DNA from 3 places in the Streptomyces sp. YPW6 genome. Region 2 is predicted to be linked to each of the others. Evidence: riboswitches for the same ligand, from Rfam matches in the RefSeq annotation. Region 2 holds a riboswitch; each other region holds the start of a gene.
What was found. Region 2 has a riboswitch for thiamine pyrophosphate ahead of thiO (glycine oxidase ThiO). Riboswitches for the same ligand answer to the same signal wherever they lie in the genome.
Positions count from the first base shown of each region.

Region 1: it holds a riboswitch for thiamine pyrophosphate, as region 2 does, so the genes downstream of both, KME66_RS07250 (thiamine ABC transporter substrate binding subunit) here and thiO (glycine oxidase ThiO) in region 2, are expected to answer to the same signal.
Region 3: it holds a riboswitch for thiamine pyrophosphate, as region 2 does, so the genes downstream of both, thiC (phosphomethylpyrimidine synthase ThiC) here and thiO (glycine oxidase ThiO) in region 2, are expected to answer to the same signal.

Region 1 is NZ_CP076457.1:1,682,274-1,692,538, forward strand. Features, by position in the region: gene KME66_RS07240 (ABC transporter ATP-binding protein) at 39-1,061, opposite strand; gene KME66_RS07245 (iron ABC transporter permease) at 1,067-2,683, opposite strand; gene KME66_RS07250 (thiamine ABC transporter substrate binding subunit) at 2,758-3,855, opposite strand; TPP riboswitch at 3,937-4,053, opposite strand; gene rlmN (23S rRNA (adenine(2503)-C(2))-methyltransferase RlmN) at 4,238-5,344, opposite strand; gene KME66_RS07260 (bifunctional 2-polyprenyl-6-hydroxyphenol methylase/3-demethylubiquinol 3-O-methyltransferase UbiG) at 5,507-6,337, opposite strand; gene KME66_RS07265 (GntR family transcriptional regulator) at 6,394-7,110, shown strand; gene KME66_RS07270 (NUDIX hydrolase) at 7,641-8,063, shown strand; gene KME66_RS07275 (DUF6284 family protein) at 8,159-8,431, shown strand; gene KME66_RS07280 (hypothetical protein) at 8,431-8,622, shown strand; gene KME66_RS07285 (protein spdB) at 8,619-9,485, shown strand; gene KME66_RS07290 (phosphoadenosine phosphosulfate reductase) at 9,482-10,265, shown strand, end outside.
Region 2 is NZ_CP076457.1:6,019,608-6,029,872, forward strand. Features, by position in the region: gene pknB (Stk1 family PASTA domain-containing Ser/Thr kinase) at 1-1,834, opposite strand, end outside; gene KME66_RS26375 (thiazole synthase) at 2,060-2,854, opposite strand; gene thiS (sulfur carrier protein ThiS) at 2,857-3,135, opposite strand; gene thiO (glycine oxidase ThiO) at 3,132-4,340, opposite strand; TPP riboswitch at 4,338-4,450, opposite strand; gene KME66_RS26390 (hypothetical protein) at 4,503-4,844, shown strand; gene KME66_RS26395 (NAD(P)/FAD-dependent oxidoreductase) at 4,963-6,138, shown strand; gene KME66_RS26400 (Rv2175c family DNA-binding protein) at 6,221-6,586, shown strand; gene thiE (thiamine phosphate synthase) at 6,692-7,342, shown strand; gene metF (methylenetetrahydrofolate reductase [NAD(P)H]) at 7,504-8,421, shown strand; gene KME66_RS26415 (hypothetical protein) at 8,471-9,394, shown strand; gene KME66_RS26420 (NAD(P)/FAD-dependent oxidoreductase) at 9,434-10,265, opposite strand, start outside.
Region 3 is NZ_CP076457.1:3,740,598-3,750,862, reverse strand. Features, by position in the region: gene KME66_RS16650 (IclR family transcriptional regulator) at 1-471, shown strand, start outside; gene KME66_RS16645 (SsgA family sporulation/cell division regulator) at 573-1,010, shown strand; gene KME66_RS16640 (YibE/F family protein) at 1,196-2,548, opposite strand; TPP riboswitch at 2,619-2,754, shown strand; gene thiC (phosphomethylpyrimidine synthase ThiC) at 2,747-4,537, shown strand; gene KME66_RS16630 (DUF805 domain-containing protein) at 5,000-5,356, shown strand; gene KME66_RS16625 (hypothetical protein) at 5,448-6,281, opposite strand; gene KME66_RS16620 (metallophosphoesterase) at 6,487-7,662, opposite strand; gene KME66_RS16615 (LacI family DNA-binding transcriptional regulator) at 7,837-8,949, opposite strand; gene hisC (histidinol-phosphate transaminase) at 9,353-10,265, shown strand, end outside.

The DNA of each region.
Region 1 (10,265 bases), 4.3 Mb from region 2:
CCCTCACGAGGACCACGGCAACGCCACCCCCGCGCCTCTCACCCGCCCGCCAGCACCACGGTCTCCGCCGCGTCGAAGCGGACGCCCACGACCGCGCCCTCGTCCGGGGTGTCCCGCAGGGAACATTCGGCCTCCAGCACCGGGGCGTTCTCGGGCAGCAGCCGTACGGTCACGTGGTTCCCCCGGAACGTGCGGACGCCGACCGTGCAGCGCAGACCGTCCTCGGGAGCGCCGATCCGGACCCCGGCGGGCCGCACCAGCAGGTCGGCCTCGCCCTGCGGGGAGCCGTCGGGCACCGGGACCTTGCCCCAGGCGGTGGCGGCGGCCTGTCCGGTGACCGTGGCGGGGGTGACGTTGTCGAAGCCGAGGAACCGGGCGACGAACGCGGAGGCGGGGCGCCGCCAGACGTCCAGCGGGGTGCCCTCCTGCGCGATCCGGCCGTCCCGCATCACGACGACCCGGTCGGCGAGCGCGAACGCCTCGCCCTGGTCGTGCGTGACGGCCAGCACGGTCGTCCCCAAATCCCGGAAGAGCGTGCGGAGTTCCACGACGAGCCGTTCGCGCAGGCTCCGGTCGAGCTGGCCGAGGGGCTCGTCGAGCATCAGCAGCCTCGGGCGTGGGGCGAGGGCGCGGGCCAGGGCGACGCGCTGCTGCTCGCCGCCGGAGAGCGCGGCGACGGCCCGGCGCTCCGCGCCCGGCAGACCGACCAGCTCCAGGAGTTCGCGGACCCGCGCGTCCGTCCCGGCCCGGCCGGTACCGTGCATGCGCAGCCCGAAGCCGACGTTGGAGCCGACGTCCCGGTGCGGGAAGAGCTGGTGATCCTGGAACATCAGGCCCAGCCCGCGCCGGTGCACCGGGACGCCCGCCTGGTCCTGTCCGGCCAGCAGGACCCGTCCGCCGTCCATGGGCTGGAGCCCGGCGACGGCCCGCAGCAGGGTGGACTTCCCGCTGCCGCTGGGCCCGAGGAGGCAGACGATCCGGTGGTCGGCGACCTCCAGGTCGACCGCGTCGAGCGCGGCCCGCTCCCCGAACCGTACGGTGGCGGCCTGCAAGCTCAGCATGGCGTTCAGAACTCCCCGGATCGGTCGGTGCGGATGCGCTCCAGGAGCAGCAGCGACACCGCGCACACCAGCATCAGAATCGTGCTCAGGGCCATCGCCTGCCCGTAGTTGAGCTCCCCGGACCGGCCGAGCAGCCGGGCCACGGCGACCGGCAGGGTCGGGTTGTCGGGCCGGGCGATGAAGACCGTCGCGCCGAACTCCCCGAGGGAGACGGCGAACGCGAAGCCCGCGGCGACCAGCACCGCCCGTCGCACCAGCGGCAGATCGACCTCCCGCCAAGCCCGCAGCGGCGATGCCCCGAGCACGGCGGCGGCCTCCCGCAGCCGGTCGTCGACGGCCCGCAGCACGGGCAGCATGGTCCGTACGACGAAGGGCACACCGACCAGCGCCTGGGCCAGCGGGACCAGGATCCAGGAGGTCCGCAGATCCAGCGGCGGCTTGTCCAGGGTGATCAGGAAGCCGAAGCCGACGGTCACGGCGGAGACCCCGAGGGGCAGCATCAGCAGGGCGTCGAACCCCCGCACCAGCCGCCCGGCCCGCCGGGTCAGGGCCGCCGCCGCGAGCCCGCCGACGGCCAGGGCGATGAGCGTCGCGACGAGCGCGTACCGCAGGGAATTGCCGACGGCCTCCAGCGGCGGCACCAGGAAGGTGGAGGAGCCGCCCGCCCCGACCGACTGGAGGGCCTCGTAGTAGCCGAAGCCGTACCCCCCGGGGCCGTCGAAGGACCGTTCCACCAGCACACCGAGCGGCAGCAGGATCAGCAGCAGGGCGGTGAGCAAGACCCCGCCGAGCAACGCCCACTGTCCCGCGCCACGCGGCCTGCGGGAGGTCTGCGCCGGGTCCACCAGCTTCAGCGCCCGCTCCCGGCGGCGTACGGTCGCGGCGTGCACGGCGAGGATCCCGCCGACCGCGGCGAACTGCACCAGGGTCAGCACGGCGGCCGTCGGCAGGTCCAGCAGCTGCGCGGTCTGCCGGTAGATCTCCACTTCCAGGGTGGAGTACGCCGGTCCGCCGAGGATCTGCACGACGCCGAAGGAGGTGAAGGTGAAGAGGAAGACCATCAGCGCCGCGGCGGCCACGGCGGGGGTGAGCGCGGGCAGCGTCACCCGGCGGAACGCGGCGAACCGCCCGGCGCCCAGCACCCGGGCGGCCTCCTCCTGGCGCGGGTCGAGCTGGGACCAGAGGCCGCCCACCGTGCGGACGACCACGGCGTAGTTGAAGAAGACGTGGGCCAGCAGGATCGCCCAGACGGTGGTGTCGAGGCGGACGCCCCACAGCTCGTCGAGGAGCCCGCCGCGCCCGAGCAGCGCCAGGAACGCGGTGCCGACGACGACGGTGGGCAGCACGAACGGCACGGTGACGACGGCCCGCAGCAGCTGTTTGCCGGGGAAGTCGAAGCGGGCGAGGACATACGCCCCGGGCAGGGCGATCAGCAGGGTGAGCGCGGTCGAGGCGAGGGCCTGCCAGGTGGTGAACCAGAGGACGCCGAGGATGTCCGGGCGGCTCAGCACCTCGCCGATCCGCGCGAACTGCCAGTCGCCGCCCACCTTGAGCCCGCGGCCGACGATGGCGGTCACGGGATAGGCGAAGAACAGCGCGAAGAACGCGACGGGCACGGCCATCAGGCCGAGCCGCACCGCGGCTCCACGCCGCCCGGACCCGCCACGGGCGGGCCGGGCGGCCTCCTTCCCGGTCCCTACTTCAGGACCAGCGACTGCCACGACTGGATCCACTGCTCACGGTTGGCGGCGATCTTCTCGGGCGCGACGGTGGGAGGCGTGTCGACCTTCTCGCCGTGCTGCGTGAACAGCTCCGGCAGCTCGGCGTCCGTCACGACCGGGTTGACGAACATGTTCAGCGGCATGTCCTCCTGGAACGTCTTACTGATCATGAAGTCCAGCAGGGCCTTGCCGCCGGCCTCGTTCTTCGCCCCGCTCAGCAGCCCGGCGTACTCGGTCTGCCGGAAGCAGGTGCCGGTGGCGACCCCGGTGGGGGCCTCCTTCGGCTGCGGGTCGGCGTAGAGCACCTCGACCGGCGGGCTGGAGGCGTAGGAGACGACGAGCGGCCGGTCGGCCTTGGTCTTCTTGCCGCCCGCGGAGCCGGAGAACTCCTCGTTGTACGCCTGCTCCCAGCCGTCGACGACCTTGACGCCGTTGGCCTTCAGCTTCTTCCAGTACGCCTCGTAGCCGTCCTCGCCCTCGGCGGCGATGGTGCCGAGGAGGAAGCCGAGACCGGGCGAGGAACTGGCCGCGTTCTCCGTGACGAGGAGGTTCTTGTACGCGGGCTTCAACAGGTCCGCGAAGGTCTGCGGCGGCGCGAGCTTCTTGTCGGCGAAGTACTTCTTGTCGTAGTTGACGCAGATGTCACCGGTGTCGACGGGCGTGACCCGGTGCTTCTCGTCCGTCTGCGTGTCCGCCGCGACGCGGTCCAGGCCCTTGGCCTCGTACGCGGTGAACAGACCGTTGTCGAGGGCGCGGGAGAGCAGGGTGTTGTCGACGCCGAAGAAGACGTCGCCGCGCGGGGAGCCCTTGGTCAGGATCTCCTGGTTGAGCGCGGCCCCGGCGTCGCCGCTCTTGAGGGTCTTGACCGTGTAGCCGGTCTCCTGGGTGAAGGCCTTCAGCACGTCCTTCGAGACGTTGAAGGAGTCGTGGCTGACCAGGGTCACGGTCTTGGAGCCGCTGCCCTCGGACGCCCCGGAGCCCGCGGAGCCGTCGTCGCTGCCGCAGCCGGCGAGCACGGTGACGCCGAGTGCCGCGGCGAGCGCGGTCGCAGCGTACTTCGTGGTGGTGTTCATGTGATTCCTCCTGGAGGTGACCAGGAAGAGACGCGGCCCCGCCCGCTGTCCGGCGAACCGGAAGCGGGCAGGGCGCAACAGCTTGAGTAAGGTCCGAACTTCCTACCCGGAATGACCCGGGCGAGGTTCAGAGGGTCTGCGGCCAACCTGTCCTTGGTGCCGCACTCTCAGCGCTGTGGCGCTCCCCTGTCGGAATATGAAGTTGATTTCGGCCCAGGCTACACCGGCGGATTCCGGCCGAAGCGGAGAGGCCCCGGGGCGCGGGACCGAGGGCGCAGGACCGACGGCGCGGGACCTGGCGTCCTCGCCCGTCGCCTGCTGTGCGACGGGCTGCGGGCGACGACGCCGGTCGGACGCGACGACGCCGGTCGGACGACAGCCCTCAGCGCTCGGAGGCCGCCAGCTGACCGCAGGCTCCGTCGATCTCCTGGCCGCGGGTGTCCCGGACGGTGACGGGCACGCCGTGGGCCGCGATGGCCTCGACGAACGCCTTCTCGTCCTCGGGGCGCGAGGCTGTCCACTGGGAGCCGGGCGTGGGGTTCAGCGGGATCAGGTTGACGTGCACCCGCTTGCCCTTGAGCAGCCGGCCGAGCAGGTCGCCGCGCCAGGCCTGGTCGTTGATGTCCCGGATCAGGGCGTACTCGATGGAGATCCGGCGGCCGGACTTCTCGGCGTACTCCCAGGCGGCGTCCAGGACCTCGCGGACCTTCCACCGGGTGTTGACGGGGACCAGGGTGTCGCGCAGCTCGTCGTCCGGGGCGTGCAGCGAGACGGCGAGGCGGCACTTGAGTCCCTCGTCGGCGAAGCGCAGCATGGCCGGGACGAGCCCCACGGTGGAGACGGTGATCCCGCGCTGCGAGAGGCCGAGGCCGTCCGGCTCGGGGTCGGTGAGCCGGCGGATGGCGCCGACGACGCGCTTGTAGTTGGCGAGCGGCTCGCCCATGCCCATGAAGACGATGTTGGAGAGCCGGGCGGGACCGCCGGGCACCTCGCCGTCGCGCAGGGCGCGCATGCCGTCGACGATCTGGTGCACGATCTCGGCGGTCGACAGGTTCCGGTCGAGGCCGGCTTGCCCGGTGGCGCAGAAGGGGCAGTTCATCCCGCAGCCGGCCTGCGAGGAGATGCACATCGTGACGCGCTCCGGATAGCGCATCAGGACGGACTCGACGAGCGTCCCGTCGTGCAGCTTCCACAGGGTCTTGCGGGTGGTGTCGTCGTCGCAGCTGATGTGCCGGACCACGGACATCAGCTCGGGGAACAGCGCCTCGGCGAGCTTCTCCCGCGACGCGGCCGGGATGTTGGTCCACTCGGCCGGGTCGTGCGCGTACCGCGCGAAGTAGTGCTGCGAGAGCTGCTGGGCGCGGAACGGCTTCTCGCCGGCCGCGGCGACGGCTTCCTTGCGCTCGGCGGGCGTGAGGTCGGCGAGGTGCCGCGGCGGCTTCTTGGCTCCGCGGGGCGCGACGAAAGTGAGTTCTCCGGGCTTAGGCATGGTTCATCCAGTGTGGCAGACACGCCGAGGTGCCCCGGGTCGTCGCCCAGCTCAGCGGCGACCCGGGCGGGCCGGTGCCGGTCGTTGATGGTGGTTGTGGGTCGTCGTTGGCTGCCCCTCGACGGCCCACAGACGGCCCGGCCCGTTGGCCGCGTCCGCAGGTCACGGCCGCCGGTCGGCACTGCTGGCGGGAACCGTGCCGACGGCCAAGAGGTGCGAGCTGGCGGCGAGGAGTTCCGGGTACGGCTCCGCCATGCGGGCCGCGTCCATGGCTGAGGCGATCAGCTCATCCGTGGGACCTTCGCCCGGCTGCTGCTCTGCCGCCTTCACCAGCGACCAGGCCGGGCCCTCGATGCCGAAGACCTGCACATCCACCAGCCCGGAGGCGACCAGCTCTTCCACCAGCTCTTCGGCTCGGTGGAAGTACGAGAGGGTGAACCCCCGCGATCCGTCATAGACGGCCGTCTCCAGGATCTTGGAGACGGAGTTGTGAATCCGCTCGGTGTGCAGGTGGGCGTACGTGACGTGCTCGAAGAGCGACGCATAGCGATTGATCGCGGCGGCGGCCACCAGTCCCCCGGGCTTGGCCACACGGGAGGCTTCCGCGAGTGCCCGTTGCCGGTCGGCCGGGTCGGGCAGGTGGTACAGCGGCCCGAGGAGCTGGACAACGTCGAATGTGTCGTCCGGCTCGGGAAGGTCGCGCGCGTCACCGACCACCGCCGGGCACACCGCCGTCGCGGCCTCAACGTGACGGGGCACCGGGTCCACCAGAGCGACGTCGTAGCCGTCCTTCACCAGCCATTCAGCGTGAATCCCGGTCCCCCCGCCCACGTCGAGCACCCGTGCCGGCGCGGGGGGCAGAAAGCGTCGGAGGAGTTCCTGAGTTCTAGCCAGTTCCATCCGACCGTCTGCCGAGCTGCGCAGGCGGCTGTCCTCGTTGACCGTCTCGCCATAGAACCGCATCACGGAGGGAGCCAATTCGAGATTCGACATGGTCGCAGTATCGTGTGTACCGGTGGACCAGTCCAGTGCAGGGAATAGGGGAAGCCATGGCAGTCCTGAAGTACGAAGAGATCGCAGAGTTCCTGCGCACCCGCATCGCCGCTGGTGAGATCGCGCCCGGGGACACAATTCCGTCCGGCCGAGAGCTGGCCGAGCAGTGGGATGTGTCACGCGCCACCGCAATCAAGGCAGTCGATGTACTGCGAAACGATGGCGTGGTCGTGGCGAAGCAGGGAACCGGGTTCGTGGTCACGGAGACGCCCGTTGCACGCCCCGCCGGCGCTCGCCGTGCCGGATCAGCGCGCATCTTGGGCGGGATGCCGTTCCTGCGCGTCGGCGAGCCCGACTGGGCGGAACCCCCCGCCCGCGTCGCCGCCACCCTTGGGCTCTCCCCCGGGGCGAAAGCGCTCCGGCGCGTTCGCGTGCTCCAGCTCCCGGACGGAACGCCGAATAGCTGCGTTGAGGCGTGGTTCCCGCCGGAGGTCGCGGAGGTGTCGCCGCGCCTGGCAGACACCGCCCCGATCGCAGAAGGGACGACGCGATACGTCCGACGTCAGACCGGGCGGGGCCCGGCAGAAGGCGTGGACGTAACGACTGTGCGCGGCGCGTCGGAGACGGAAGCGGACCGCCTGGGGGTACAGGAGGGGGCACCGGTAGCCGTGCTGCTGCACACCGCGTACGACGAGCAAGGCAAGCCGCTGGTCTGCGAGGAAGGCGTCACACCGTCCTCGCTCTTCGAACAGGTCGATACCTACGCAATGTAGGCATAAAGCGGCAAACGAAACGGCTGGACCGGTCCACCGGTTCAGCTTTTTTTATTGCCTCGAAACGCCGCCCTACCTGCACTTTCCGTCACTTCGGCACGACGAAGCGTGAGTCCACCGCTTGACTGGACCGGTCCACCGGTCCAGTCTCTTGGTTGTGGCCATCGCCCGATCCGGAACTTCCGGAAAGGGCGATGAACCACGCAGAAGGGGCCCTCTTTGGGCTGCTTCGACCTGCACGACTGGGCGTCACATCTTCGGATGTGACGCCAAGGGGCCCGTGAGAGATCGGGCCGAGGGTCCCGGATCCCTGGTCAACCGGAGGGCTTAGACCGAAAGGTCACGTCTCCATACGCCTACCCGGGAGCTCGTGTTCCCGAAGGAGACACACGCACGTCCAGACCATCCGCAGTGCCCATGACCGCTGTGGCCGGTTGCCTCCTCCGCCCGTCCAGTTCGCTTCACGCGGTGCTGTACGGGCGGGGCTGAGGGGAGCCGGGCTGTCCGGATCTACAACCCCAAGGGGAGACATGAGTACCGAGACCTTCGAGACCATCCGCTTCACCGCCGATGTCGTCGTCACCACCACCAACGGACACGTGCTGCTGATCGAGCGCGGCTGGGACCCGCACAAGGGTGCGTGGGCCCTGCCCGGCGGTCACGTCGACCCCGGCGAGACCAGCCGCGAGGCCGCCGCCCGTGAGCTTGCCGAGGAAGCCGGCGTGTACGCGGCCCCCGGCGAGCTGAAGCAGATCGGCACGTTCGACCAGCCCAACCGCGACCCGCGCGGCCGGTACATCACGGTCGCCTACCACCTGACCGTCATCCCCGGAACGATCGTGGAGGCCGGTGACGACGCGACCCGTGCCGAGTGGTGGCCGCTGAGCGACCTGCCCCCGCTCGCCTTCGACCACGCGGACATCCTCCGCACGGTCACGGCTTCGGCCTCCTGACACACCACACCAGTCACCCCAGACGGCGCGAGGCCCCGGTGCGGACACACCGGGGCCTCTTCGGGCCGTCACACCTGCTAGGGAGAACACGACCCATGCACAGCATCGCAGCACTTCAGGCCGCCGTTACGGCTGCCGCCCCGTTCGGCGGTGAGCCGTCGGACGCCGAGCTGGACGCGATCGACCGGGAGATGCCCGCCATCCTGGCGGATGTCGCCCTGCTCGATGCGCAGATCATGACCATCGACCGCACCCCGACCGAACTGGACCACCAGCGCATCCGGCGGGCCCGCCGGCGGGTCCTGGCGGCCCGCCGGGAGCTGGCCAACCGGTCGGCCGGCGTGAGCCTGTCGGGGGGTGCGGCCTGATGGACAGTCGCTTCGATCTCACCGAGTACGACCGCACCCGCATCCTCGCCGCCCGGCAGGCCCTCGCGGACGCGCAGGCCGTGAGCCTGCTGGATGCGTCCGCCATGGCCCGGATGATCGGCCGCCTTGAGGTGACCGTGGAAAGCCTCATCGAGATGGTCGACCCTCCGGTTTCGGGTGGTGCGGCATGAGTGCCAAGGCCGCGAAGACGGTTCTTCCCGCGGTCGCGATGACGGCGGTGTCCATGGTCCTCACGCTGGCCGTGGTCGTGATGTGGCTCGGCACCTCGATGCCGTGGGCGATCGCTCTCGTGGTCGGTCTCGGGATCGACGGCGGGTGGCTCGCCACCCTCGCCTACGAACGCCGTCTCGCCGCGCAGGGTGACCACTCCACCCCGGTCACGGCGGTGGGCTGGGGCTTCGGCCTGGTCGCCACGGGCGTCCTGGTCGCCCACGCCGTCACCGCCGACGAAAGCGCCGGCGCGTGGCTCGCTGTCGCCTGGCTGCCGCTGGCCGCGAAGGCCCTGTGGCTGGTCCACGGGCTGTGGGAGCGCACCGCGCTGACCGGGTCCGCGCTGGAGGCGATCCAGGGCATCCAGCAGGAAGCCCGCGACGAAGCCGCCGTGGCCCGGGCCCGGCTTCGGGCAGAGGCGGGCACGGAGGAGACGCGGCTGACGGCTGTGACGCAGGCCGGGGCGCGCGTCGCACGCGTCCAGGCACAGACCGCCACCACCCTCGCCCGGGCGTGGTCGATGCTGGAGAGCACCCGGTCCGGGAAGGACACGGGCAGGGCGCTGACCAGCGTGACGACCCGCGTCACACCCGGCGTCACACCCACGTGGGAGCTGCCCGTGTGGGGCCCCACCAACCCCGTCCCTGCCCTGGACGCGGCCCCCGCGCTCACGGATGCGGAGCTGGACCGGCTGGTGGATGAGATCCGGCACAGCGAGACACCGGCCCTGTCCTACCGGGAGATGTCCACCCGGTTCCGGGCCGCCGGCCACTCCGCCTCCGAGGTCCGGTTGCGGGGCGCGTGGAAGCGGGTGGCGGCATGAGCACGCCGACGGAGACACCGATCCGGTCCGTCAGCTACGGCGGGGGCGTCCAGTCCACCGCCCTGCTGGTTCTGGCCGCGCAGGGGCGGATCGACTTCCGTACGTTCCTGATGGCCAACGTCGGGGACGACAGCGAGCATCCGGGGACGCTGCGGTATCTGGAGGAGTACGCCCGCCCGTTCGCAGCCGAGCACGGTATCGAGCTGGCGGTGCTGGACCGGGTGATGGTCCGCACGGGTGAGACCCGCACGTTATACGGGCAGCTCACCAAGAAAGGCAGCCGGTCCCTCGCCATCCCGGTCCGCATGTCCAACGGGGCCCCCGGGACGCGTAGCTGCACCGCCGACTTCAAGATCAAGGTGATCGGCCGTGAGCTGAAGCGCCGGGGCGCCACCAAGCAACACCCGGCGACGATCGGGATCGGGATCAGCCTGGATGAGATCCACCGTGCCAACAAGCGCCGCTGCGAACCGTACGAGGAGATCGTCTACCCGCTGCTCGAACTCGGTCTGCGGCGGATCGACTGCGCCCAGATCATCCGGGAAGCGGGCCTGCCCGTCCCGCCGAAGTCCTCGTGCTGGTTCTGCCCGTTCCACCGGCCCGAGACCTGGCACGACATGCGCCGCAACGAACCCGCCCTGTTCGAGAAGTCGTGCCAGCTCGAAGAGCTGCTGAACAGGCGTCGCGACGTGCTCGGCAAGGACCACGTCTACCTCACCCGGTTCGGCCGGCCACTGCGCCAAGCCATCCCGGACGGGGTCGACGTCCTGCCCGGCTTTG
Region 2 (10,265 bases):
GCCGGTCGACCTCGACCTCGAAGCCCGCCTCCTCCAGGGTGCTCCGCGCCTCGTCGACGTCCCGGCCGGTGACGTCGGGGACGTCCACCATCCGGGGGCCCTTGGAGAGGGTCAGCTGGATCGTGTCGCCCTCGGCGGCCTCGGTCCCCTCGCCGGGGGACTGCTCGGTCACCTCGCCCGCGGCCTCGGGGGAGTGGACCCGGCCGGGCAGCACCTCGGCCTTCAGCCCCTCGGCCTCCAGCTCGGCGGTGGCCTCCTCGGCGGAGAGCCCGGTGACGTCCGGGACGTCGACCGGGGCGCCCTTGCTGACGACGAGTGCCACGGCCGTGTCCGGACGGCGGTCGGTGCCGGCGCGGGGATCCGTGCCGATCACCTCGCCGCGGGCCACGTCCTCGCTGAACTCCCTGGTCACCATCCCCGGGACCAGGCCCACCTTCTTCAGGGCGCGCCGGGCGTCCGCGAGGGAGGCGCCGGCCACATCGGGCACCCGGACGATCTCCGGGCCCCGCGACACGACGAGCCGCACCGAGCCGTTGCCACGGATCCGGTCGCCGGAGGCGGGGGCGCTGCTGACGACCTCACCCCGCTCGACCGTGTCGCTGAAGACCCGGTCCACGCCCTTCAGCCCGAGCCCGGCGTCCGCGAGCCGCTGCTCGGCGGCCTGCTGGGTCTGCCCGAGCAGCGAGGGGACCTGGGTGAACTGTCCGGAGTTGATGTACCAGACGCCCGTGCCGATCCCCAGGGCCAGCAGAACGGCGGTGAGCGCGATGATCAGCTTGCGGTGCGGGCCGCCGAACGGACCCCGCCGGCCGGCCCGGCGCCGGTGCGGAGCGGCGGGCTCCGGCGGGGGCGTCGCCAGGCGGCTGGTGCGGTGCACCCCGTCCCCGTCGCCGTCCTCCACGAGGGCCCGGGGGATCACGCTCGTACGGTCGTCGGCGCCGTCGCGGGAGTCCGACAGCGCCTGCGGCGGTACGGCGTCCAGCTCGGCGTCGGTCAGCCCGGCGCGCGCCTCACGGGTCTCGGCCAGCAGCAGCACCGCGTCGTGCGGGCGCACCTCGGGGTTGCGGGCGGTCGCGCTCGCCACCAGGGAGTCCAGCGCGACCGGGAGCCCCGGGACGGCGGCGGACGGGGCCGGGACGTCGGAGTTGAGGTGCTGGTAGATGACCTGGGCGGCGTTCTCGCCGGTGTGCGGCTTGGCGCCGGTCAGTATCTCGTACAGCACGACCCCGCAGGCGTACACGTCGCTGCGGGTGTCGGCGGTGCCGTGCTCGATCTGCTCGGGCGCCAGGTACGACACCGTGCCCAGCAGCGAGCCGGTGGTGTCGGTGGCCGTGCCGACCGCCCTGACCAGGCCGAAGTCGGCGACCTTCACCCGGCCGTCGTCCCCTATCAGCACGTTCTCCGGCTTCATGTCGCGGTGCACGAACCCGGCCCGGTGCGCGGCGCCGAGTGCGGCGAGGACCGGCTCCAGGATGTCCAGCGCGGCCCGGGGCTGGAGGGCCCCGCGCTCGCGCAGCACGTCGCGCAGGGTGCAGCCCGCCACGTACTCCATCGCCAGATAGACGTACGCGCCCTGAGCACCCTGGTCGAAGACCGCCACGACATTGGGGTGCGCCAGGCGGGCCACCGACTTGGCCTCCCGGATGAAGCGCTCGACGAACGAGACGTCGGTGGCGAGCGCCGGGTGCATCACCTTGAGGGCGAGCACCCGGTCCAGTCGGGTGTCCACGGCCCGGTAGACCGTGGCCATCCCGCCGACGGCGATGCGCGCCTCAATGCGATACCGGCCGTCGAGCAGCTGCCCGACGAGAGGGTCCTGGAGGGTCGTGTCCACCCCGAGAGTCTACGAGCCGCCACCAGCACCCCCGGCGGGCCGGGGCGCTCCCGGGGCCGTTCTGCAGCCGATCCGTGACAGGGACACGCTCCCCGGTCGCGCGCCCGGGGGCCCGGCGTGACGTGTGCCCGGGGTGGGGCGGGAGCCCGGGTGGCGTGTGCCGCGTGGGAGCTGGAGAGGCCAGGGCCCGGGGCCCGGGGCGGCGCCCCGGGCCCCTGCCGGCTCTCAGAACGCCGGGCGCTCCGGATCCAGCGCCGCCCGCCCGGCCACCGGGGACGAGGCCTCGGCGAAGTGGCGGCGCGGAATCCGGCCCGCCCGGTACGCGAGCCGCCCGCCCTCCACCGCGTGACGCATCGCACCCGCCATCAGCTCGGGCTCCTGGGCCCGGGTCACCGCCGATGCGAGCATCACGGCCGCGCACCCCAGCTCCATCGCCTGCGCCGCGTCCGAGGCGGTCCCGGCCCCGGCGTCGAGGATCACCGGCACCCCGGCCCGCTCCACGATCAGCTCGAAGTTGTGCGGGTTGCGGATGCCGAGCCCCGAGCCGATGGGGGAGCCGAGCGGCATGATCGCCGCGCATCCCACGTCCTCCAGCTTCCGGGCGAGCACCGGGTCGTCGTTGGTGTAGGGCAGCACCGTGAACCCGTCGTCGACCAGGATCTCCGCCGCGTCCAGCAGCTCGACCGGGTCGGGCAGCAGCGTCCGCTCGTCGGCCACCACCTCCAGCTTGACCCAGTTCGTGCCGAGCGCCTCCCGGGCCAGCCGGGCGGTCAGCACCGCCTCACCCGTGGTGAAGCAGCCCGCGGTGTTCGGCAGCACCTGGATGGAGAGCCGCTCCAGCACGGAGAGCACCGACCCCTGCACGGTCGGGTCCAGCCGGCGCATCGCGACCGTGGTCAGCTCGGTGCCCGACGCGATCAGCGAACGCTCCAGCACCTCCAGACTCGGGGCCCCGCCGGTGCCCATGATCAGCCGGGATCCGTACGTGGCCGGTCCCAGCGTGAAGACGTCGTCCGACATGGTCAGCCTCCCTGTACGGCTGTCAGGACCTCGACACGGTCGCCCTCGCCGAGTGTCGTGGCGGCCCACCGGCCGCGCGGGACGACGCTCTCGTTGACGGCCGCGGCGACGCCGGAGCGGGCCGGGGTCAGGGCGCCGACCAGGGCGCCCAGATCCGTCCCGGCGGGAACGGCACGCGCTTCCCCGTTCACCGAGACGGAGACGGTGGCCGTCGCGGTGGTCTGCGGTGCTGCCGCTCGCGGCGGGGCGGTGGCTTCCGGAGGAGTGGGCTGCTGGGTCATACGGGCTGCTCCTGGAGTGCGGGGGCGGCGGGTGCGAAGCGGCCGGGGGCGAAGGGGCGGGCCGGCTCCGGCAGCTCGCCGGTGGTGAGGGCGTCGGCCAGCGCGTCCCCGGTGACGGGAGTCAGCAGGACGCCGTTGCGGTGGTGACCCGTGGCGAGCAGGAGGCCGGGCAGGGCGGTCGGGCCGAGCAGCGGGGCGTTGTCGGGCGACGCGGGCCGCAGACCGGCCCGGGTCTCGGTGAGCGGCAGCTCGGTGATGCCCGGCACCAGCTCGTGGGCGTCGCGCAGCAGCTCGTACACCCCGCCGGCGGTGACCGTGGTGTCCCAGCCCATCTCCTCGCTGGTGGCGCCGACGACCAGCTCGCCGTTCTCGCGCGGGACGAGGTAGAGGTGGCCGCCCCGGACCACGGCGCGCACGGTGCGGCTGAGGAAGGGGGCGTACGCCGGGGGCACGGTGAGCCGCAGGACCTGGCCCTTGACCGGCCGGACCGGTGGGACGAGCTCCGGCGGTAGTCCCGCGAGCCGGCCGCTGAGGCTGCCCGCGGCCAGCACGACCTGACCGGCCGCGCACTCCGTGCCGTCCCCGAGCGACGCCCCGGTGGCGCGGCCCCGCTCGACGGTGAGCCGCTCGGCGGTCGTCCGGCGGAACCCGACCCCGGCCCGCTCGCACGCGGTCAAGAGTGCCGAGGCGAGCCGGCGCGGATCCACCTGGTGGTCGCCGTCGACCCGCAGGCCGCCGCGGACGCCCGGGGCCAGCATCGGTTCCAGGCGGCGGCACTCACGGCCGCTCAGCCACACCGACTCCAGCCCCGAACGCTCCTGGAGGGCGTGCAGTTCGCGCAGGTGCGCCCGGTCGTCGGAGTCCAGCGCCACGGCGAGCGTGCCGCAGCTCCGGAAACCGGTGTCCCGGCCGCTCGCCTCCTCCAGCTCCTCGACGAACGCCGGATAGCGGGCGGCAGAGGCCAGGTTGAGTCCGAGCAGCATCTGCTCGCCGTAGTGCAGTTCGGTGACGGCGGCGAGCATGCCCGCCGCGACCCGCGCGGCACCGCCGCCCGGTGCGGGATCGGCCACGGTGACCGTCAGTCCGCGCTGTGCGGCCCGCCACGCGGTGACCAGGCCGATGATGCCGCCCCCGATGACGAGGACGTCGGATCCTGGGGTTCCCGTTTCCCCCGAGGCTCCGTGGGTCTTCCCCGAGACGCGCATGAGTGTCCAGCCCCTCCCTTCGCCGGCATGACCCGGATCAGGTTCGTACGGTCGGAGGCCGTCCAGCCTCCCTCTCAGCCCGGTGCGTCCGGGCTCCCGCGAGTGTTCTACCGTGGCCACCCTAAACCCGACCGCCCACCGGCTCGCAGGGGAGCGCACATCATGGCCCGTTCGCTCGACGGACTCGTCCTCGCGCCCGTCGCCGACCAGGCCCCGGGCCAGGTCGGCACCCGCACCCGGTTCACGTACCACGAGCGGGATGGCCGGATCTGGGCCGAGTACACCGGCGGTGACGTCGTCCGCGGCCACCTGGTCGGCACCCGGGACGGGGACGCCCTGGACTTCCGCTACGTCCAGCTCAAGCAGGACGGAACGACCTCCGGCGGGCACTGCCTCTCCACCGTCGTCGATCTCGCGGACGGCCGGGTGAGGCTGGAGGAGCGCTGGGAATGGGAGTCCCAGGAGGGCGGCGGGACGAGCGTGGTGGAGGAAGTGGCCTCCTGAGGGCCCTCGTTCCGGCGGCCCTGTTCCTGACGCTTCGTCAGATGGTTAGGGTGGACGGGTGAGCGAGCAGCAGACGGAGAAGAGTCCGGTCCGGAACGTCGTGATCGTCGGGGCCGGCATGGCGGGGGTGCAGAGCGCCGTCGCCCTGCGCGAGGCGGGCTTCGCCGGTCCCGTCACCCTCATCGGGGCCGAGCCCCACCAGCCCTACGACCGGCCGCCGCTGTCCAAGGCCGTGCTGCTGGGCAAGGCCGAGGACTCCGCCTTCGACGTCGACTTCGAGGCGCTGGACATCACCCTGCGTCTCGGCCTGGACGTCACCGCCCTGCGCGCCGCCGACCATGTGCTGGACACCGCGGACGGGCCCGTCGGCTACGACGCCCTCATCCTCGCCACCGGCGCCGAACCCCTGACCCTGCCCGGCACCGAGGGTGTGCCCGGGGTCCATCTGCTGCGCACCCTCGACGACGCGGCCCGGCTGCGACCCGTCCTGGACCGGCGGCACGACGTGGTCGTCGTCGGGGCGGGCTGGATCGGCGCGGAGTTCGCCACCGCGGCCCGCTCCGCGGGCTGCGCCGTCACCGTCGTCGAGGCCGCGGCCCGCCCGCTCGCGGGCACCCTGCCCGCCGAGGTGGCCGCCCCGATGGCCGCCTGGTACGCCGAGAGCGGCGCCGAACTCCTCACCGGGGCCCGGGTCGAGCGCGTCACGGAGGGAGCCGTGCTCCTCGCCGACGGCCGCATCCTGCCCGCCGGGGCCGTGGTCGTCGGCATCGGCGCGCGCCCCGCCACCGCCTGGCTGACGGGTTCCGGGATCGCGCTCGGCCCGGACGGCTCGGTCACCGCCGACAGCGCCCTGCGCACCTCGCTGCCCGATGTGTACGCGGTCGGCGACTGCGCCTCCTTCCCCTCCGCCCGCTACGGCACCCGCCTGCTGGTCCACCACTGGGACAACGCCCTCCAGGGGCCGCGCACCGCCGCCGCCGCGATCATGGCGGCGGAGAGCGGCTTGCCGCTCCCGATCCACGACCCCGTCCCGTACTTCTGGTCCGAGCAGTTCGGCCGTTTCGTGCAGTACGCCGGCCACCACGCCGGCGCCGACACCCTGCTGTGGCGCGGTGACGGGGCGGACGCCACCTGGTCGGTGTGCTGGCTGCGCGAGGGCGCGCTGGCCGCCGTGCTCGCCGTGGGCCGCCCGCGCGATCTGGCCCAGGGCCGCAGGCTCATCGAGTCGGGGGCCGCCCTCGACCCGGAGAAGGTCGCCGACCCCGCCGTACCGCTGAAGTCCACCGCCCTCTGACCATCCCGGAGCCGCCGCCGACGCCCCCCGTACGGTCGGGCCCGGCTACCGGCTGTCAGTCCCAGGTGGCACGCTTGTCCCTGTGACCGAGATTGACGCAAAGACCGATGCTCTCGTCCCTGCCTGGCTCCACCTTCCCGACATCGCCGAGATGCTCGACATCGAGGTGACGCGCGTACGCCAGCTGGTCAAGGAGGGCCAGCTCATCGCCGTACGCCGTGGTGAGAACCGGACGCTCCAGGTGCCCGCCGCCTTCATCGACGGCAGCAAGGTGGTCAAGGGCCTCGCCGGCACCCTGACCCTCCTGAAGGACGACGGCTTCTCCGAGGAAGAGATGCTGGAGTGGCTCTTCACTCCCGACCCCACCCTGCCCGGCACCCCCGCGCAGGCGCTGAGCGAGAATCGCGGGACGGAGGTGAAGCGCCGCGCCCAGGCGCTCGCCGTCTGATCCGATACGACAGGAAGCGGTGCACGGGCCGTCCGACGCGGCCCGTGCACCGTCACGACCACGGGGGAAGTCCGTCCGCCGTGACGACCACGGGGGAGTTTCGCTATGTCCACGCCTCGCGAGCAGCTGTCCGACGCCCGGCTCTACCTGTGCACGGACGCCCGCAAGCGGCAGGGTGACCTCCCCGCCTTCCTCGATGCCGTGCTCACCTCCGGCGTCGACATCGTCCAGCTCCGGGACAAGGGCATGGAGGCCGCGGAGGAGCTGGAGCACCTCGCGGTGTTCGCCGACGCCTGCCGCCGGCACGGCAAGCTCCTCGCCGTGAACGACCGCGCCGATGTCGCCCACGCCATCGGCGCCGACGTCCTGCACCTCGGCCAGGGCGATCTGCCCGTCCCCGCCGCCCGCGCGATCATCGGCGCCGACCGGCTGATCGGTCGCTCCACGCACGCCGAGGCCGAGGTGGACGCCGCCGCCACCCAGGACGGCGTGGACTACTTCTGCACCGGCCCCTGCTGGCCCACCCCCACCAAGCCCGGCCGGCACGCCCCCGGCCTCGGCCTCGTGCGCCACGCCGCCTCCCTCGGCACACCGCGCCCGTGGTTCGCGATCGGCGGGATCGACGCGGGCAATCTGGACCAGGTGCTGGGCGCCGGAGCCCGCCGCGTCGTCGTCGTCCGGGCCATCACCGAGGCCGACGACCCGGCCGCCGCCAGTGCCGAGCTGGCCCGTCGCGTCCGGGCCCACGCGGTCTGAGTCCCGGGCCGCGAACGGCGGGCCACCGGGACTCCCACCCGGCGCCTTTTCGGGGGTCTGGGGCCGAGGAATGTCCGAGGAGTGGACAACAGTCCGACAAAACCAGACAAAGTTTCCCGCTCTGGTTGGGGGAGTGTCCACCCCTTGGTTAACCTCCCCTTATGGCCCTCGGAACAGCCTCCACCAGGACGGATCACGCGCGCACCGTGCGTGACATGCTGGCGACCGGCAAGACGTCCTACTCCTTCGAGTTCTGGGCTCCCAAGACGGAGAAAGGCGAGCGCAACCTCTGGAACGCGCTGCGCCGGGTCGAGGCGGTCCGCCCGAGCTTTGTCTCCGTGACGTACGGCGCCGGAGGCTCCACCCGCGCCGGGACGGTCAAGGCCACCCAGGAGATCGCGGCGGACTCCACCCTCACTCCCGTCGCCCACCTCACCGCGGTCAACCACTCGATCGCCGAACTGCGCAACATGATCGGCCAGTACGCCGACGCGGGCATCAGGAACATCCTCGCCGTGCGCGGCGACCCGCCGGGCGACCCGATGGGCGAGTGGGTGGAGCACCCGCAGGGGGTCAAGTACGCTGCCGACCTCGTCCGCCTCATCAAGGAATCGGGGGACTTCTGCGTTGGCGTCGCGGCATTTCCCGAAATGCACCCCCGGTCCACCGACTGGGAGACGGACATCGGTCATTTCGTGGACAAGTGCCGGGCGGGCGCGGATTACGCCATCACCCAGATGTTCTTCCGCCCGGAGGACTACCTCCGAATGCGTGACCGCGTGGTCGCTGCGGGTTGCGAAACGCCGGTGATTCCCGAGGTCATGCCCCTCACCAGCGTGAAGCAATGGGAAAAGTTCTCCCAGCTCAGCAACGCGACCGTGCCCGCGTCGTTGAAAGAGCGCATCCTCGCCGTCAAGGACGATCCGGCCGCTGTACGCTCCATTGGCATCGAGTTCGCAACGGAGTTCTGCGCGAAGCTGCTGTCCGAGGGTGTGCCCGGGCTGCACTTCATCACGCTCAACAACTCGACGGCGACGCTCGAGATCTACGAGAAACTCGGACTGCACAAGCAGTCGTGACCGGTCGTACCCGCCCCCGAAGCGGCGACGGCCGAAGGAGGGGGCGGGCGTGGGCTGGACGGTCCTCTACATCGCATTCGGCCTGGTGGCGCTGTGGCTGCTCGGTGAGGTGCTGCTGCAGTACAAGGCGCGACTGCGCTGGCGGCTGCTCGCCTTCGGCGGCTTCCTCGGCGTGGTGGTCGGTGTGCTGCTGGCCTCCGTCCCGGTCATCGTCGTCGGGACGCTCGCCTTCGCCACCGGCCAGACCTTCGTCACGCTGTCCTTCCGGCGCGGCTTCTCCACCGGCTGGGCCATCGGCGGCAGCCCGGGGGAGAGTCGTCGCCGCAGGCGCGGCGGGGGCGCGGCCGTGAAGGAACCCACGCTGGAGGTCTCCGGCCTGGAGGTCGCGGAGCCGGACGCCCCGGCCGGGTACGACCGGCCCTCCGCAGTCCCGACCGTCCACGAACCGCAGCCGCTCCCCGAGGACACCGGCCAGTACGGCGTGTACGGGGACACCGGTTACGACCGGGACGGCCACGCACACCAGGACCAGGGCCACGACGCCGACCCCTCGGACCTCCCGCAGCACACCGCGTACGACCCGTACACCGGCTACGACCAGCAGCCCGCCCAGGACCCCTACGCCGGGACGTACGACTACGGCACCGGCGAGCAGAACTACGCCGCCTACTCCGATCCGTACATCGGCACCACCAACGGATCCCCCTCCTACGGCTACGACGCCTACGGCGGCGGTGACGGCTACGACAGCCAGGGCGGGCAGCAGAGCTACGCCGACCCCTACGCCCAGAGCTACGGCGAGGACCCCTACGGCGCCGGGGCGTACTCCACCGACACCCCGCCCGGCGGTGTCTGGGTTCCGCAGCAGCGCGACACCGAGCCGTACTCCCCGACGCCACCGGAGCAGCCCACCGGGCCCGCCCCGTACGGCAACGGCTACGACACCGGTCAGAACGAGCAGTACCGCTACTGAACGCGCCGCCGGCCGGGGGCGGACCGGCGGCCGTGCCGCTCAGCGGGAGCCGCGGAAGCCCTCGCCCTCCACCACGAGCCCGGCCACCAGCGTCCCCGACATCCCGGCGTGCGGGAGACCGCCGCCCGGATGCGCCCAGCCGCCCGCGAGATACAGCCCCGGCAGCCGGGTGGCGTTGCCCGGGTGCAGATACGCGCCGTCCGCCCCGGCCAGCGCGGGCGGCGGCACCGCACCGCCCTCGGCCCCCGTCTCCGCCTCGGTCTCCGCCGGCGTACGGATCTCCGTGTGCAGGATCCGCTCCCGCAGCCCGGGAACGGCCGCCCCCGCCCGCTCCACCAGGGCATCGGCGAACCGCTGCCGCACCTGTGCGTCGCGCCAGTCGACCGGCCCCTGCGGAGCCACCGTCGCGGTGAGCGTCACCGCCTCGTGCTCCGGGTCCGGGCGGGTCGCGGGATCGTCGGGGCGCAGCACCGTCACCGTGGGGTGGCCGGCGACCCGCCCCCCGAACACCGCCTCCTGCTCCGCCGTCCCCTCCGCGCTGTGCACGACGGTCCGGTGCACCGCATCCGCCTCCCTGGCCCCGCGCAGCGACAGGAGTACCGTGAACCGGCCCGCCGAGCCCGCGCCCGAGCCCGCCCGGACCGGCACGTCGTCCGCGCCCCACGCCCGCTGATCCGGCACCAGCCCCGGACGCGGCCGGACCCCGAGCACCACCCGGTCGGCCCCGGCCACCTCGCCGTCCGCCAGCTCCACGCCCGCCGCCCGGCCGTCCTTCTCGACGACCCGCACCACCTCGGCTCCGAAGACGAACTCCACCCGGCGGGCCACGCACCGCTCGTACACCGCACGGGCCAGCTCCCGCATCCCGCCC
Region 3 (10,265 bases), 2.3 Mb from region 2:
GCCCTCGGGGCCCCGGTGTACTGCGCCGTCTACTGCGACGGCGAGATCGACCTGATCGCGGTCGCGGACACCCCCGGCACCCCGGCGGTGGAGGAGTGGGCCTCGTTCCGGGAAACCGGCCACGCGCACGCCATCGGCCAGTGCCTGCTCGCCCAGCTCGACGAGCGGGCCCGCGAGGACCATCTCGACCGGCACCCCGTTCGGCCCCTCACTCGTTACTCAGTGCGAGATCGAGCCACGCTGCTGGAACGGCTGCGCACCCTCCGACGAGGTGAACCGGTCATCGAACGCCAGGAGTACGCACTGGGCACCGTGTGCGCCGCGATTCCGGTCACGGCCGGTGCCACCATTGCGGCGATGGCCATTTCTGTACCCCTGGACCGGGAGGATCGGTTGCTGCCCGCAGTCGAACAGCTACGTGGCGAAGTCGCCAGCCTCTTGCGTTCGTTCGTGTTCTCTATCAGTATCTGAAAAATCACTCCTTGTGATCTGCTATCGCGTGCACCACGATGGCGTCAATAGGGCCATGGGGGATCATTCCTGGCCAGATTCATCTACTGCGGGGTTGAACGATGCGCGAGTCGGTTCAAGCAGAGGTCATGATGAGCTTCCTCGTCTCCGAGGAGCTCTCGTTCCGTATTCCGGTGGAGCTCCGGTACGAGGTCGGGGATCCGTACGCCATCCGGATGACGTTCCACTTGCCCGGCGATGCCCCGGTGACCTGGGCGTTCGGCCGCGAGCTGCTGCTGGACGGGATCAACAGCCCCAGCGGCGACGGAGATGTGCACATCGGCCCGACCGAGCCCGAAGGGCTGGGAGATGTGCACATCCGGCTTCAGGTCGGCGCGGACCGCGCGCTGTTCCGGGCGGGGACGGCTCCGCTGGTGGCGTTTCTCGACCGGACGGACAAGCTCGTGCCGCTCGGCCAGGAGCACACGCTGGGTGACTTCGACGGGAACCTGGAGGATGCGCTCGGCCGCATCCTCGCCGAGGAGCAGAACGCCGGCTGACCGGGCGCACGCCGCCTTACCGCCCGCACGTTTGCGCGGCTCGTGCTGCGTCCCTGCGGCTGGCTCCGCGTCCTTGCGGCTCACCCGCCCGTCCTCGCGGCTCACCCTGCGTCCCTGCGGCCCGCCGTGTGTTCCTGCGGCTCGCGGGCTCGTCCCCGGGCCTCGCCCCGCGTTCCGACGGCCCGTCACCCCGTCTTACGGCGACGGCCCCGGCCGGTCCGCGCGGGTGCGGCCGTTGCCGCCTGCGCGCCGTGTGGCCCCGTGCGGTCCGCGGAGACGACCAGCGCGGCGAGCCCCGTGGTCACCGGCACCGAGGCGACCAGCCCGATCGACCCGACCAGCGTGCGGACGATCTCCTCGGCCACCAGCTCGCTGTTGGCCACCGTCCCCACACTGCTCTGCGCGATGGAGAAGAGCAGCAGCAGCGGCAGCGCCGCACCCGCGTACGCCAGGACGAGGGTGTTGACCACCGAGGCGATGTGGTCCCTCCCGATTCTGATACCTGCCCGGTACAGCCCCTTCCAACCCATCTCCGGGTCGGCCTGGTGCAGTTCCCAGACCGCGGAGGTCTGGGTGACCGTCACATCGTCGAGCACGCCCAGCGAACCGATGATGACGCCCGCCAGCAGCAGACCGCTCATGTCGATGTCCGGGTAGAGGCCGTGGATGAGGCCGGTGTTGTCGTCGGTGTTGCCGCTCAGGCTGGCCCAGCCGATGAACAGCGAGCCCAGCAGCCCGATCAGCAGCAGCGAGATCAGCGTGCCGATGACCGCGACCGACGTACGGGCCGTCACGCCGTGGCAGAGATAGAGGGCCGCCAGCATGATCGCGCTGGCCCCGATCACCGCCACCACCAGCGGATTCGATCCCTGGAGGATCGCCGGCAGGATGAACAGCGTCAGGATGGCGAACGACACGGCCAGGGCCACCAGCGCCATCACCCCGCGCATCCGGCCCACCAGGACCACCGCAAGGGCGAAGATCCCGCCCAGCAGCGCCATCGGGACCTTCCGGTTCACATCGGTCACCGAGTACTGGAGGTCGCGCGGCGCGTCGGGGGCGTACGCGACGACGACGCCCTGCCCCTCCTTCAGCTGGCGCGGGGCGTCCGGCTGGACCACCTCGACGAACCGGCGGCCCTTGTCGTCGCCGCTGGTCACCTCGATGGTGGCCTTCGCGCATTCCCCCTCCTGCTCGTTGACGGCCTCCCGCCCCGAAGGGGTGGAGGTGTCACCGGTCGGCGGCACCTGCGCGGCGTTGACGTCCGCGCAGTCGACCTGGACGACCTGGACGACCTTGCCGTCCTGGGTCTGGCGGTCGAAACCGACACCGGTGCGCTCGTGATCGGGCGCGCCACCGGGCCAGAACGCGATCAGGCCGACGACGACCGCCGTCGCGAACGGGATCAGGACGGCGGCGATGACCTTGCGCAGATGCCGGGAGACCGGGGCGGCCGGCCCGTGGCTGTGGGCGTGGGAGTGGGTGTGGGTGTGGCCCTGGGACGGCTGGGGTGCGGGGTCGTTTCGAGGGGAGGTCACGGGGCGATCATCGCAAGAACGGGAGGGCCCTCTGGTCAGCTCGCCGGAAAGGACGCTAGCGTGGAGGCACCTTTGCACACGCGGGAGCTCGGAGCACCGGGCTGAGAGGGCGCTGGGATCGCCGTACATCCGTACGGGACACGCTGCGCCGACCGCCGAACCTGTTACCGGGTAATGCCGGCGTAGGGAGTAGGTCTCATGACCACATCGGACGCACGCACGCCTGCCTCGAAACAGAACGCCGCGAACCAGGGCGACGAGGCCGGGAAGTCCATCGGCTGGCACAAGGGGTACGTCCAGGGCTCGCGCCCGGACCTCCGGGTGCCGGTCCGACAGGTGCACCTCACCAACGGCAAGGACGTGACGCTGTACGACACGTCCGGGCCGTACACCGATCCTTCGGTCGACACCGATGTCCGCCGGGGTCTCGCGCCCCTGCGGGAGAACTGGATCATCGCCCGCGGTGACACCGAGGAGTACGCGGGCCGCCCCGTGCGCCCGGAGGACGACGGGGTGAAGCACACCTCGCCGCGCGGTGGCCTGCGCAACCTCGACGCGGTCTTCCCCGGCCGGCCGCGCCAGCCGCGCCGCAGCCGCGACGGACGTCCCGTCACCCAGCTCGCGTACGCCCGGCGGGGGGAGATCACCCCGGAGATGGAGTACGTGGCGATCCGGGAGAACGTCGAGGCCGAGGTCGTACGGGAGGAGATCGCGGCGGGCCGGGCGGTGCTGCCGGCCAACGTCAACCACCCCGAGATCGAGCCGATGATCATCGGCAAGCGGTTCCTGGTGAAGGTCAACGCCAACATCGGCAACTCGGCCGTCACCTCCTCCATCGAGGAGGAGGTGGACAAGATGACCTGGGCGACCCAGTGGGGCGCCGACACGGTCATGGACCTGTCCACCGGCCGCAACATCCACACCACCCGTGAATGGGTGCTGCGCAACTCCCCCGTGCCGATCGGCACCGTCCCGCTGTACCAGGCCCTGGAGAAGGTCGACGGCCGGGCCGAGGAGCTGACCTGGGAGATCTACAAGGACACCGTCATCGAGCAGGCCGAGCAGGGCGTGGACTACATGACGGTGCACGCCGGAGTGCGCCTGCCGTACGTCCCGCTGACGGCCCGTCGCAAGACCGGGATCGTCTCGCGCGGCGGCTCGATCATGGCGGCCTGGTGCCTGGCGCACCACAAGGAGTCGTTCCTCTACGAGCACTTCGAGGAGCTCTGCGAGATCCTCGCGACGTACGACGTCACGTACTCGCTCGGCGACGGGCTGCGTCCCGGTTCGATCGCGGACGCCAACGACGAGGCGCAGTTCGCGGAGCTGCGCACGCTGGGCGAGCTGAACACGATCGCCAAGCGGTTCGGCGTACAGACCATGATCGAGGGCCCCGGGCATGTCCCGATGCACAAGATCAAGGAGAACATCGACCTTCAGCAGGAGATCTGCGAGGAGGCGCCGTTCTACACGCTCGGCCCGCTGACCACGGATGTCGCGCCCGCCTACGACCACATCACCTCGGGTATCGGCGCCGCGATGATCGCCTGGTGGGGCACGGCGATGCTCTGTTACGTCACTCCCAAGGAGCACCTGGGGCTGCCGAACCGGGACGACGTGAAGACGGGCGTGATCACCTACAAGATCGCCGCCCATGCGGCCGACCTGGCCAAGGGGCACCCGGGCGCGCAGGAGTGGGACGACGCGCTCTCGGACGCGCGGTTCGAGTTCCGCTGGGAGGACCAGTTCAACCTGGCCCTCGATCCGGACACGGCACGGGAGTTCCACGACGAGACGCTGCCCGCCGAACCGGCGAAGACGGCGCACTTCTGCTCGATGTGCGGGCCGAAGTTCTGCTCGATGAAGATCTCCCAGGACATCCGCCGCGAGCACGGTGGTTCGCAGGAGGAGATCGAGGAGGGCATGGCCGCGAAGTCGAAGGAGTTCGCGGCCGCCGGGAACCGCGTCTACCTGCCGATCGCGGACTGACCGCCCCGGGAGTCCGGGGTGGGCCCGGCGGCCGAGTCCGCCGGGCCCCACCGGGCCCGCCTCCGCCGGGCGGCCGAGCGCTCCGGCCGCGGCTGGACGAGCTCTGCGCCACGGGCGATCCCCGGGGCGCGGCCGGCTCGTCCCGGGGCGTGGTCACGGGGTGTCGGCGACCGTCGCCAGGCGTGGGCACCGGCCGTCCACGACAGGCTCCCGGCCTGATCCGGGTGGGGAAGACTCGGGGTGATGCGTACCTTGCGCGTAACTACTGCTCATTCAGGGTGATTTGTCATGTTTGATCACCTTGTTAAGCGACAGTATGGACACGGTCATGTGGCAGCTGTATGTACGTTGGCCCACCGCGTCAATATGACTTGACCCGTTCCTTATCTGTGGCTTACTTTCCGGCTTGCTTGGCTGAAAGTTGGCGGCCCTTGAAACAAGGGCCCGGGGAGGGGAATCACCATGAACTGGTACCTGGCCGTACTCAAGAACTACGCAGGCTTCAGCGGACGCGCGCGCCGCAAGGAGTACTGGATGTTCACGCTCATCAGCTTCGTCATCAGCCTGGTGCTCACGATCATCGGTAACGCGATCGGCGCGGAGTTCATCTCGTACATCTACTCCGTCGCGATTCTCGTCCCGTCGCTCGCCGTCGCCGTGCGCCGTCTGCACGACACCGGCCGCTCCGGCTGGTGGCTGCTGATCGCGATCGTCCCCCTGATCGGCGCCATCGTCCTGATCGTCTTCCTCGCCACCGAGGGCAAGCCGGAGACGAACCAGCACGGCGCCAACCCGAAGCTGTCTCCGCAGGCAGCCTGATCCACCGCTCCGGTCCGTCCGGAGCTTCCCCCGGGCCGGGTGCGGCACTCGCCGCCCCGGCCCGCGGTGTGTCCGGGGCCGCGCGCCGGTCTCAGTCGGGCTGGTGCTCCGGGCCGCCGAAGTCCGGGCTCGAGAAGTCCGGGCTGGTGAAGGTCGGCCGGGGGCCGGCCGCCGGGCCGTCGTCCGGCCCCGAGAAGTCCGGCCTGCTGTACCCGACCCGCGGGATGCGGTGGGGCGAACGGTGCGGGGTCCGTGCGGCGGGCCCCGCCGTGGGGTCGGCCAGGGCGTCCCGGAAGAACGGCAGGATGCCGCGCTCCAGCAGGGCGTGGCGCCACGCCTCCCTGGCCCGTGCGACATCCTCCGGAAGCTCCTGTTCCTCCTCCTCGGCGGCCAGGGACGTCGCGCCGTTGCGGAGGGCGGTGACGAGCAGTCCGACGGCGGCGACGAGGATCGCCGCGGCGGCGACGCAGGCGAAGAACCACCCGGCCGTGACCATGGAGCGGCCGAACGTCAGCGACGGGCTGACCGCCTTCAGCAGATAGCCGACGAGCAGGAAGATGAGCGCCGCGGTGCCGGCCAGCAGCGGGGTCAGGACCGCGATGACCGCGCCTATGCCGGCGCCCGGTCCGGCCGAGGTGCTCCGGGGGCCGTCCAGGTCCGGAAGTCCGTCGGCGCCCGCGGCGGCGTCCGGCGCGCGGCGCAGTTCGCCGCGGGCCTTGACGTAGTGCTCGTACTCGGTGGCCGCGGCAGCGGTGATCAGCGCCGTCGCGCTGAGCGCCATGGTGCGCAGCTGTTCGGTGTTGAGCCGGTCCCCGACGCCGTCCAGGTCCGGGCGTTCGTGAGCGTGGCGCAGTGCGTCGCCCAGGATCCGCTCGTACTCGGGTCCGTCCTCGGCCAGCAGGTGCGGAGCGCTTGTCATCTGCATCCCCCGATGCTCCGTCGATGCCCGGCTTGCCCGGCCGGGACCGGGCGATCGGGCGGAAACGGAGGAGAGCCTGCCACTGTTAGGCCGATGGTAGAGCGCTCACGGCAGGCGGTGACAGGGTGTTTCCAGAATTGGGCCCCGTGACGGGCCCGGCGATCGGTCAGGTCGGCGCGGGCTGAACCTGAAGCGCCTTCCCCGCCGACGTTCAGTCATGCAGCGGGAGTTGGACCACCAGCAGCTTTCCGGCCATGGTCACTCCGCCGTCCATGGCGATGGCGAGGCCGTCCGCGTAGACGTGCGGACCGTTGACCACGGGACCCGAGCTGTCGTCGCCCTCCTCCGTTCCGACCTCGCCCAGGAGGTACGGAATGGGGCTGTGACCATGGACGACGCGCTGTCCGCCGTACGTCGCGAGCAACTCGCGCACCGCCTGGGAGCCGCCCTCGTCCCGGAAGGCGAACCGCTTGGTGAGCTTGCGGAAGAGGTCCCAGCACTCGTCGGCGTCGTTACGCGTGAGAATGGCCGTGATCGTGTCGTTGACGTCCTCGATGCTGGATCCGTAGTCGAGGTAGGCCGTCGTGTCGGAGTGCATCAGCAGATGCCCGTCCTCCTCGACGACCGCGTCGAGCCGGGACATCCACTGGAGGTGGACGTCCTGGAGACGGTCCATGTCGGCCTTCTGGCCGCCGTTGAGCAGCCAGGCCGCCTGGAAGGTGGCGGTGCCCGCTCCGGAGTTGACGGGGGTGTCGGCGAACCGCTTGGCACCGATCAGCAGCAGCTCGTGGTTGCCCATCAGGGCCTTGCAGTAGCCGCCGGCCGCCGCCGCCTCGGCGGAAAGCCGCATGACGAGGTCGATGACGCCGATGCCGTCGGGGCCGCGGTCGGTGAAGTCGCCGAGGAACCACAGCCGGGCGTTGCCCGCGGCCCAGTTGCCTTCCGCGTCGATGAGGCCCTGCTCGCCGAGGGCGGCCAGCAGTTCGTCCAGGTAGCCGTGGACGTCGCCGACGACGAAGAGCGGGCCGCGGCCTTCGTCGGAGCGGGGCTCGGCGACCGTCTGCACCTGGACCGTGTCGCCGCGCCGGATGACCGGCAGGTCCCGCTCGGTCGGGGTGTAGCCCTCCGGCTGCTCGTCGCCCACGACGGCGTTGCCGGGGTGCGGGGCGCGGGGCGGCGCGGCGGTGTGCGGCGGGGCGGACGCGGCGGTCGGCGGGACGGGCGCGCCGGGTGCCGGGGGGTGCGGGTCCGTCGTGTGCGGCGGCACCGAGGAGGGGGGCGCCCCCTGCGCCTGCGGTGGCACGGGTGTCTGCGCGTACGGCGGAACCCGGAAGTCACGCAACGTCGCCGTCCGCACCACGGGTTCCTGACCGGCCCCCTGAGTCATCGACCCCTCCACCACCGTCGCGCCGCCGTACACCTGACGGGCCTTGCCTGGTAGAGGTGGTCCGCGGTGTCGTGCGCCCATCATAGGAATGCGGATCGATCTGTGTGACGCACCAGGGGTGGTGAATCCGGGCGCACGCACGGTTCACCGGCCGATTGGTCCGAAAAGAGGCGATCAATCCCCGCTGGGGGAGCGTGGCGCGCTGACCGTGGTGCGCGGTGGGCGGCGTTGCGAGGAGGTCCGGACGATGAGCTCCGTCGGTATGACCTGCTCCACCGGCCCGTCGTGCTCGACCCCTTCGATGGCGTCGATGAGGAGCTGGACGACGGCCGTGCCGATCCGGCGGGGCTTCAGCGAGAGCGTGGTGATCGGCGGCTCGGTGGCCGCGTACACGGTGGACTCGCTGCAGCAGACGAGCAGCAGGTCGTCGGGGACGCGCAGCCCGTAGCGGCGGGCCGCCGCGAGGAGGTCGGTTCCGTTGGGGTCGAAGAGCCCGTAGACCGCGTCGGGGCGGTCCGGGCGGGCGAGCAGCCGGTCGGCGGCGACCGCCCCCGCGCAGGGGTCGTGGGCCGGGTAGGACTCGTAGACGGGATCCTGGCCGACCCGCTCGCACCAGTGGAGGTAGGCGGTGGTGGAGAGCTGGGTGTAGGTGTCGGTGGTGTTGCCGGTCAGCAGGCCGATGCGGCGGGCCCCGGCGGCGGCGAGATGGTCGAGGAGGTCGAGTACGGCGGCCCGGTGGTCGTTGTCGACCCAGGCGGTGACGGGGAGTGTGCCGGCCGGGCGGCCGTCGGAGACGACGGGCAGTCCCTGGCGGACGAGTTCGGTGACGACCGGGTCCTGGTCGGAGGGGTCGATGACGACGGTTCCGTCGAGGGCGACGTTCGACCAGACGTCGTGCCGGGAGGTGGCGGGCAGGATGACGAGGGCGTAGCCGCGGGCCAGTGCCGCGGAGGTCGCGGCTCTCGCCATCTCCGCGAAGTACGCGAATTCGGTGAAGGTGAAAGGTTCATTCCCGTACGTGGTCACGGTCAGGCCGATCAGCCCCGACTTGCCCGTACGGAGGGTTCGGGCCGCGGCGGACGGGCGGTAGCCCAGGCGCTCGGCGACCTCGCGGACATGGCGGCGGGTGGCGTCCGGGAGCCTGCCCTTGCCGTTGAGCGCGTCGGAGACGGTCGTGATCGAGACTCCGGCCGCGGCGGCCACGTCACGGATCCCCGCCCGTCCTGGCCGGCCGCTGCGCCGGGGGGTCTCCGTCCGGCTCACCTGGTGCTTCCCTGCTGCTGTCATGGCGAGCCGATAGTAGGGCTCCGAGGGGTGGTCGGTCCGGTCGCATATGCGCACGTTGACAGGCACGTTTCTGCAAGGTCACATGCCATCAAATTCCTCTCAATGCAAGGCAGTTGAAGCTTACTGCATGCAGGTGTCAGGTGCGGGAGGGTGGCAGCCTGCTGAATGTGCGATGTCTCGAAGAGGTCTCAACTCACCACTTCGGGGGACGCGCGCCACGGCGCGAGCCACCGGCGCGCGCCGGAACGCGAAACACTCCCCCCGGGCAGGGGCCCGGGGGGACCGGGACGAGGTCCCATTCCCGGGCACTGCGGTCGATTTCCCGCTCGGCCATTCGCAGCGGAGGGCAATCCTCATAAGGTGTGCAGTATTGCTGTGAACGGACGGTCGAGGAGGACCTGCGGTGAGCGAGACGAGCCCCAAGCTGCGCGCCGAGCTGGACGGCGTTCCCGCCTATGTGCCGGGCAGGCCCGCGGCGGCCGGCGGACCGGTCGCGTACAAGCTGTCCTCCAACGAGAACCCCTATCCTCCGCTGCCGGGCGTCCTGGATTCGGCGCTCGCCGCCGCGGGGAACTTCAACCGCTACCCGGACATGGCGTGCACCGGCCTGATGAACGAGCTGGCCGGGCGTTTCGGTGTGCCCCTCGCGCACCTCGCCACCGGAACGGGGTCGGTGGGAGTGGCCCAGCAGCTGCTCCAGGCCACCTCGGGCCCCGGCGACGAGGTCATCTACGCCTGGCGGTCCTTCGAGGCGTACCCGATCATCACCCAGGTCAGCGGCGCGACCTCGGTCAAGGTGCCGTTGACCGAGGGGGATGTGCACGACCTCGACGCGATGGCGGAGGCGATCACCGACCGGACCCGGCTGATCTTCGTCTGCAACCCCAACAACCCCACCGGCACGGTGGTGCGCCGGGCCGAGCTGGAACGGTTCCTCGACCGGGTGCCGGGCGACGTGCTGGTGGTGCTGGACGAGGCGTACAAGGAGTTCATCCGCGACGCCGAGGTGCCCGACGGCATCGAGATCTACCGTGACCGGCCCAACGTGGCCGTGCTGCGGACCTTCTCCAAGGCGTACGGCCTGGCCGGGCTGCGGGTCGGCTTCGCGGTGGCGCACGAGCCGGTGGCCGCGGCGCTGCGCAAGACCGCCGTCCCCTTCGGCGTGAGCCAGCTCGCCCAGGATGCGGCGGTGGCCTCGCTCCGCGCGGAGGACGAGCTGCTGGGCCGGGTCGGGTCGCTGGTCGCCGAGCGGGCCCGGGTGAGCGCGGAGCTGGCGCGCCAGGGCTGGACGGTGCCGGAGTCGCAGGCCAACTTCG